Regions from separate parts of the Janthinobacterium sp. SUN137 genome, predicted to be linked through region 2. Evidence: predicted binding sites of a transcription regulator. Region 2 holds the regulator's gene; the other holds the start of a gene.
The links. The regulator NrdR, encoded in region 2, represses ribonucleotide reductase genes. The targets are predictions, from matches to a motif close to CACNANATNTNGTG.
Positions count from the first base shown of each region.

Region 1: O3298_RS17360 (ribonucleoside triphosphate reductase) is a predicted target of NrdR. The motif match lies at 2,581-2,594, and genes of this name have one in related genera.

Region 1 is NZ_JAPWHZ010000003.1:526,326-530,524, forward strand. It holds gene O3298_RS17345 (U32 family peptidase) at 2-898, opposite strand; gene O3298_RS17350 (peptidase U32 family protein) at 908-1,942, opposite strand; gene O3298_RS17355 (hypothetical protein) at 2,107-2,517, shown strand; gene O3298_RS17360 (ribonucleoside triphosphate reductase) at 2,641-4,199, shown strand, end outside.
Region 2 is NZ_JAPWHZ010000003.1:1,102,531-1,106,729, reverse strand. It holds gene ybgC (tol-pal system-associated acyl-CoA thioesterase) at 1-86, opposite strand, end outside; ZMP/ZTP riboswitch at 401-525, shown strand; gene glyA (serine hydroxymethyltransferase) at 637-1,884, shown strand; gene nrdR (transcriptional regulator NrdR) at 2,191-2,652, shown strand; gene pilV (type IV pilus modification protein PilV) at 2,895-3,464, shown strand; gene O3298_RS19995 (PilW family protein) at 3,461-4,199, shown strand, end outside.

The DNA of each region.
Region 1 (4,199 bases), 580 kb from region 2:
TTCAATGGGCGGCGTGCTGTTCCATGCCGGGCTGGCCGTGCCAGTAGCCGTCACAAGCGCCGGCCGGCTGGCAGGCCGCCAGCTGGGCCTGGGCGCCGATGCCGCTGACCTGGCCGCGGCGGGCGCGGTCGAAGATGGCGATGACTTGTTCCGTATGCATGGCCTGGGGGCTGATGCGCGCCACCGCCACGCCCATGTCGCGCATGGCGTCGAGTTCGCGCACCAGGTTGTAGACGAGCGCCGACTGCGTCTGCGTGCCATTCAGTACGAGGAAGGGTACTTCGTCGCGCGTGCGCAGCAACAGGCCGTCCGGCTCTTCCAGGCAGCTGTAGCCGCAATCGTCCTTCGGCAGGTTGCGGTTGCGCGCCGTGAAGCAGCGCGCGGAAAACGCCAGCGGCATGCGCCCGTAGGCAAAGACTTCCGTCTCCAGCCCTTCCGGCTTCTGGCGCTGCATCTCGGCCAGCGCCGTCTGCCCCATTTCCAGCGGCATCACCCAGCGCCGCGCGCCCAGGCGCGCCAGCAATTGCAGGCTGGGGCCGTTGAACAGGTTCAGATGGGGACCGGCGACGAAGGACGTGCCCTTTTCCATGCAGTGCACGGCGCCCATGTCGTTGGCCTCGACGCCGTAGCGGCCATTGCCCGTGATGCGGCGCAGGGTCGCCAGTTCCGCGCCCGCCTCGATCAGCGCCTGCGTCGACAGCACCACTTCCTTGCCGGCGGCGGCCAGCATGTCCGCGATATCGAGCCAGTCGGCCAGGCGCACCTCATGCCGGCGCGAGCACACGGTTTCGCCCAGATACACGATATCGACGGCGGTGCCGGCGATCTGCTGGTAAAACTCGAAGACGGTGGCGCGCGGCCAGTAGTACAGCAAGGGACCCAGTGAAAGCTTCAGCATGTTCATCCTCTATTTCCAAGATCTGTGGTAAGCACCTAATGTGTGCTGCTGGCCTTCGGCCAGCTTGTCCATGGCCGCCATCCAGCCCGGCTTGACGGCGTAGCGCGCATTGCCTTCGCGGCAGGCGTCGATCGCTTCGCGCCACACGCGCGTGACCTGCGCCACGTAGGCGGGGCTGCGCTGGCGCCCTTCGATCTTCACGGCGCGCACGCCCATGGCGATCAGTTGCGGCAGCAGCGCCAGGGTATTCAGGCTGGCCGGCTCCTCGATGGCGTAATACTCTTCGTCATTGACTTCGAAACGCCCCTTGCACAGGGTGGGATAGCTGGCGTTCTCGCCGGGCGCATAGCGGTCGATCAGCACGCCGTTCAGGCGCGACTCGAGGCCGTTCGGTGTTTCCAGCCAGCGCACGGATTTCGCCGGCGAGCACACGCCGTGGGTGTTCGGCGCCTCGCCCGTCGCATACGACGACAGCGCACAGCGTCCCTCGACCATCACGCACAGGCTGCCGAAGCCGAACACTTCGATCTCGACTTCCGTCTTGGCGATCAGTTGCTCCACCTGCGCCATCGACAGCACGCGCGGCAGCACGGCGCGGGCGATGCCAAAGTGTTCATGGTAAAAATTGATGGCTTCGTAGTTGGTGGCCGAACCTTGCACGGACAGGTGCAGGCGCAGCTGCGGCTGGTGCTGGGCCGCATACGCCATCAGGCCCGGATCGGCCACGATCATGGCGTCGATGCCGGCATCGGCGGCGCGGTCGATGGCGCTGCGCCACACGGCCCAGTTGTGCGGCTGCGGATAGGTGTTCAGCGCCAGCAGCACCTTGCGTCCATATTGGTGGGCGTAGCGCACGCCCTCGGCGATGGCCTTCTCGTCGAAATTGAGGCCGGCGAAATTGCGCGCATTGGTGGCATCGCGAAAACCCAGATAAACGGTGTCGGCGCCATTGTCGATGGCCGCTTTCAAGGCTGGCAGGCTGCCGGCGGGGCAGACCAGTTCCAGCGGTCCGGCCACGCGGGTGGCGGTGGTTGATTCAAGCATCATGGTGTTCACAGTCCTGTATCGGCTCAGGGTGCAGACTATAGCCCCGCCCAGGCTGCCCAGTCCTTGACGCAGGTGAAGGAATGCATGCATGGCTGGTGCGCGTTCAACTTGCTTGACCTGGCTGTAAAATGCCCCCTTTTCTCCCTCTTCGATTGCCCGCCATGCCCCGCAAACCGCTGCTGATCTTTCTGCTCACCCTGTTCCTCACCGTGCTGCAGGTGCAGTGGGCCGCGCCCACGGAAGGCTACGACGCCGAGGCGCTCTCCGTGCTGTCGCCCGAAGTACTGGGCGCGTATCCGGGCGTGCTGCTGCTGTTCCTGCAAGCCGTCTTCGCGCGCCGCGCCATGCCCGTGACGCGCCAGGCCGCCATCTGCACGGGACTGCTGGCCGTCTACTGGCTGCTGGCGAACTACGTCACGTTCGACGCGCGCGTGGCCAGCTGGAGCACCTTCTCGGCGCGGGAAATCTGGGCGCACGTGCTGCCCGCCTCCATCCTCAGCATCGCCGTCTGCGGCGCCGCCTACTTCGCCGCGAGCGCCTTCATCCTGCGCCAGGGCCGCCTGAAAAAGTAAACGGGGGCGCTTTTTTCACCTGCATCAAGGATTCGTCATGCCACTGCACGCGCCCTTTGACGCCACTATATTTAGTGATTAATCTTCATAAAAACACCGCATGTTGTGTTTATTGGAGGTTTCATGACGACGAATGCAGTTTCCCCCACACGCGGCCAGGTCGATGTCGCCGCGTCCATCAATGAATACCTGGACCGGCGCGACTGGCGTGTCAACGCCAACGCCAACCAGGGTTACTCGCTGGGCGGCCTGATACTCAATGTGTCGGGCAAGGTCATCGCCAACTACTGGCTGGACCAGGTCTATCCGCCGGAAGTGGGCGCGGCGCACCGCGAAGCGGCGCTGCACATCCACGACCTCGACATGCTGGCCGGCTATTGCGCCGGCTGGTCGCTGCGCACCCTGCTGCACGAAGGCTTGAATGGCGTGCCGGGCAAGATCGAGTCCGGTCCGCCGAAACACATGTCGAGCGCCATCGGCCAGATCGTCAATTTTCTCGGCACGCTGCAAAACGAGTGGGCCGGCGCGCAGGCGTTCAGCTCCTTCGACACCTATATGGCGCCCTACATCCGCAAGGACAGCCTGCGCTACGAAGACGTGCGCCAGTACATGCAGGAACTGATCTTCAACCTCAACGTTCCCTCGCGCTGGGGCACACAGACGCCGTTCACCAACCTCACCTTCGACTGGGTTTGCCCGGACGACTTGCGCGAGCAGATTCCCGTCATCGCCGGCCAGGAAATGGACTTCAGCTATGGCGAACTGCAGGAGGAAATGGACATGATCAACCGCGCCTACATCGAGATCATGATGGCGGGCGACGCCAAGGGCCGGGTCTTCACCTTCCCCATTCCCACCTATAACATCACCGAGGATTTCGACTGGCATAGCGAGAATGCCGAACGTCTGTTCGAAATGACGGCCCGCTACGGCCTGCCCTACTTCCAGAATTTCATCAATTCGGAACTCAAGCCGAACATGATCCGCTCCATGTGCTGCCGATTGCAACTGGACTTGCGCGAACTGCTGAAACGGGGCAATGGCCTGTTCGGTTCCGCCGAGCAGACGGGTTCCCTGGGCGTGGTGACGATCAATTGCGCGCGCCTGGGCCACCTGTGGCGCGGCGACGAGCCAGCCCTGATGGCCGACCTGGACCGCCTGCTGGAGCTGGGCAAGACCAGCCTGGAAATCAAGCGCCGCACCATCGAGGAATTGATGCAGCAAGGCCTGTTCCCCTACACGAAACGCTATCTGGGCACCCTGCGCAACCACTTTTCCACCCTGGGCGTGAACGGCATCAACGAGATGATCCGCAATTTCAGCGGCGACGCCTGGGACATCACGACGCCAGAAGGCCACGCGCTGGCCGTACGCCTGCTCGACCACGTGCGCGCCCGCATGGTGGCCTTCCAGGAAGAGACGGGCCATATGTACAACCTGGAAGCGACGCCGGCCGAAGGCACGACGTACCGTTTCGCCCGCGAAGACCGCAAGCGCTTTCCCGCCATCCTGCAGGCGGGCACCGCCGACAACCCGTACTACACGAACTCGTCGCAGCTGCCCGTGGGCCACACGGACGACCCGTTCGAGGCGCTGGAATTACAGGATGTGCTGCAGCGCAAATACACGGGCGGCACGGTGCTGCACCTGTACATGACGGAAGCACTGTCCGACGCGAACGC
Region 2 (4,199 bases):
TTCAGGTAGTTAGCGTAATAGACGATGCCGCCGGCGTCGGTGTCTTCATAGTAGACACGTACGTTCCAGGTAAAGACTGAAGGCATGTTTATTGCGCCAGTAGTGAGATTGAGCAACATTTTACGCGATTTTTCTTCTTGTGACTGTGGGCGCTTGCTGGAAAGCCATGCAAAAGCTGCATATAAGTTGCACCGCAGCATTGTAAATCCGGCGTGTGCAATGGCAAGCTTCGTAACATACGCTTACATGCCATGGTCAGGTTTAAGCCCAGCTTAAAAGCGGCGGCCATCCCCGGGGCTGCCTGTGGCCGCGCCCGGGCTGCGATAGCGCGCGGCGATTATAGCCGCACGGTTGCATTCCTTGCTCAATTTGGGTACTTAACTTACAATTTGACTTCCATTACGTCTCACGTGACTGGCGAAAAGTCGGGCGATCTCCATGAATGGCGGTCGGCAAACCGGCGAAAGGTGGGCACCCACCGGGAAACGTGAGATTTTTCATCAGCCGTTCGCCTGGGTAGCCACTATGGAAAAGCACGAAGAGGCTGCCTGTCCAATGTTGTTATTCACTTAACGCCGGCTCCCCTCATTCGATCCAACCTGCCAGTACAAGCACCCTCATACTTGGAGTTTTTACATGTTTGCAAAAGATCACAACCTCGCCAACGTCGATCCTGAATTGTTCGCCGTCATTCAAAAAGAGAACACGCGCCAGCACGACCACATCGAACTGATCGCGTCGGAAAACTACACGTCGCCAGCCGTAATGGAAGCGCAAGGCTCGCAGCTGACGAACAAGTACGCCGAAGGCTATCCAGGCAAGCGCTACTACGGCGGCTGCGAATACGTCGACGTGGCCGAGCAACTGGCCATCGACCGCGTGAAACAGCTGTTTGGCGCCGAATGCGCAAACGTGCAGCCGAATTCCGGCTCGCAGGCGAACCAGGGCGTGTTCTTCGCCATGTTGAAACCAGGCGACCTGATCATGGGTATGTCGCTGGCCGAAGGCGGTCACCTGACCCACGGCATGCCGCTGAACATGTCCGGCAAATGGTTTGACGTCGTTTCCTACGGCTTGACGGCGGAAGAAGACATCGACTACGAGGCAATGGAACGCCTGGCCCGCGAACGCAAGCCCAAGCTGATCATCGCCGGCGCGTCGGCATTCTCGAAAAAGATCGACTTCGAACGCTTCAGCAAGATCGCCAAGGAAGTGGGCGCCTACTTCATGGTCGACATGGCCCACTACGCCGGCTTGATCGCCGCCGGCCTGTACCCGAACCCGGTGCCGTTCGCCGACTTCGTCACCTCGACCACGCACAAATCGTTGCGCGGCCCGCGCGGCGGCATCATCCTGATGAAGGCCGAACACGAAAAAGCCATCAACTCGGCCATCTTCCCTGGCATCCAGGGCGGCCCGCTGATGCACGTGATCGCCGGCAAGGCCGTCGCCTTCAAGGAAGCGCTGAGCCCTGAATTCGTCGAATACCAGAAGCAAGTGATCAAGAACGCCGACGTGCTGGCGAAAACCCTGATCAAGCGCGGCCTGCGCATCGTGTCCGGCGGCACCGAATCGCACGTCATGCTGGTCGACCTGCGCGCCAAGAACCTGACGGGCAAGGAAGCCGAAGCCATCCTCGGTTCCGCGCACATCACCTGCAACAAGAACGGCATCCCGAACGACCCGCAAAAACCGTTCGTCACCTCGGGCATCCGCCTGGGCAGCCCGGCGATGACGACGCGCGGTTTCAAGGAAGCGCAAGCGGAAGAAGTGGGCAACCTGATCGCCGACGTGCTGGACAATCCGCATGACGCCGCCACCATCGAGCGCGTGAAAGCGGCCGTGAAAGTACTGGCCGACGCGCACCCTGTGTACGCAGCTTAAGAGCCTGTTCCGGTGAAGGAATACATCTACAGCAGACAGCCCCTCGGAAGCGGGTACTGCGTTGCTCGTCGTAGCATGGCTAGCCATGCGTCCTCCTCGCGCCTTGTCCGCGCGACCGATGAGCAATCTGCTGCAGACGCTCCTTACCGGAATAGTCGCTAATTATTTGTCCAGAATGTGTCATACGGAGTAAGATTCTGTATGACACATTCCAGTCGTGCCCAAGGGCGCCCGGAGTGATTCGGGCGCCCTTTGTACAAGGGCGGCGATTTCCCGTAATTATTACTATAAAGTTGTAGCCAGCCCATGAAATGTCCATTTTGCCAGCACGGCGACACCCAGGTTCTCGATACGCGCGTATCGGAGGAAGGGGATGCCATTCGGCGCCGCCGCCGCTGCGGCAAATGCGACAAGCGTTTTACCACGTACGAACGCATTGAACTTATCATGCCGGCCGTCGTCAAAAAGAATGGCAGCCGGACGGAGTTCGCTGCGGATAAGTTGCGCGGCAGTTTGATGCTGGCCTTGCGTAAGCGTCCCGTCGCGGCCGCCTCTGTGGATACGGCCATCGCGTCCATCCAGGAAAAGCTGCTCACCAGCGGCTTGCGCGAAGTCGAATCCGGCTATATCGGCGAACTCGTCATGCAGGAACTCAAGCGCCTGGACAAGATCGCCTACATCCGCTTTGCCTCCGTCTACAAGAATTTCGAAGACCTGGCCGAGTTCCAGGACGCGATCGCCGAAGTGGGCCAGGCGCGCAAGCCCTGACGCTTACCCGGACATTCACTTTGCCGACAATGGGGCCGCTCCTGCGCCCCGTGTTCACCATGCCAGCGCTTGCCTGGCAAGCGGTCTGATCAATCCCACCGCCGTTCTTCTCGACTTATCATCGTCCTGTTTGCGCTAGCGCAGACGCGGGTTTTTGCGCGCGCCTATCTTGTAGCTGGGCCGCCTGTTCCTGCGGCTCTTTCTGCGGAAGGGAGTAGCGCATGCGCAAGGGCGGTCGCACTATGTTTTCTGCGGGTGGCAGCAGCCTCGTCGAAGTGCTGGTGTCGCTGCTGCTGTTGGCGCTGGGCCTGCTGGGCGCCAGCATCCTGCAATTGAACGCCCTGCGCGCGCGCCACGAGTCGGCGCTGCTGTCGGCGGGCGTGCAACTGGCCGCCGGCATGGCCGAGCGCATGCGCGCGAACAACGTGCTCATGAATGGCCCCGATGCGGGCAATCCCTACCTGAACGTGGCATATGCGGCGGCGGACGGCGCCGAAGCTGGCGGCGGCGCGCCGGACTGTCTTGGCGTTGCCGCCTGCAGCGCGGCCGAGCTGGCGCAATTCGACATCGCCGAATGGAAGCAGGGGCTGCATGCGGCCTTGCCCGGCGCGCGCCTGCGCATCTGCCGCGACCTTGCCGCGTGGGATGCCGCCGCCCAGGGCTTGCAGTGGGCGTGCAGCGGCGGCAAGGGGGCGCCCATCGTCATCAAGCTGGGCTGGCGCGGCCGCCTGCCCGATGGCTCGCCCGCCGTGAATGCGGCAGGCGAGTCGCTGCCCAGGCTGGCTTTCCAGCTGGGCGGGGGCGGCGCATGAACGGCGGGCATCGTGGCATGAGCCTGGTCGAATTGCTGGTGGCCCTGTCGCTCGGTGCGCTGTTGATGCTGGCCGCCAGTAGCGTGCTGCTGGCGGCCAGCGGCAGCTATGGCGACCAGTCCGCCAGCGCACGCCTGGATGACAACGCCCGCTATGCGCTCGATGCCATCGCCCGCGCCGTGCGCCAGACGGCGTATGTGAATTGGGACAGCGGCGCCGCGCCCGTTGCCCATGCGGATTACGACAGCGCGAATATCGCCGGGCTTGACGCGCGCAGCCTGGGCAAGAACAGCGACGGCATCAGCGGCGCGCTGCCCGGCGCCCTGCATGGCAGCGACGTGCTGGCCCTGCGCTATTACGGCGCCGGCAAGGAAGAGGGCGGCGACGGTTCCGTCCTCAATTGCGCCGGCTTTGGCGTGGGCGCCGCGCAAACGGAGGCGCAGCGGGGCTGGAGCATCTTCTACGTGGCGCAGGGCGCCGATGGCGAAGGCGAGCTGCGCTGCAAATACCGGGGTGCGAACGGCTGGGGCGCGGACGCCGTCATCCGTGGCGTCGATGCTTTCCAGGTGCTGTATGGCCTCGACACGGATACGCCGCCTGACGGCGTGGCGAACCGCTATGTCAACGCCAGCACGCTCGACGCCTACGATGCGGCGCTGCTGCTGGAGGGGGCGGACGCGGCTGCGCGCCAGCGCGATTTTCAACGGCGCACGCACTGGAAACGCGTGGCCAGCG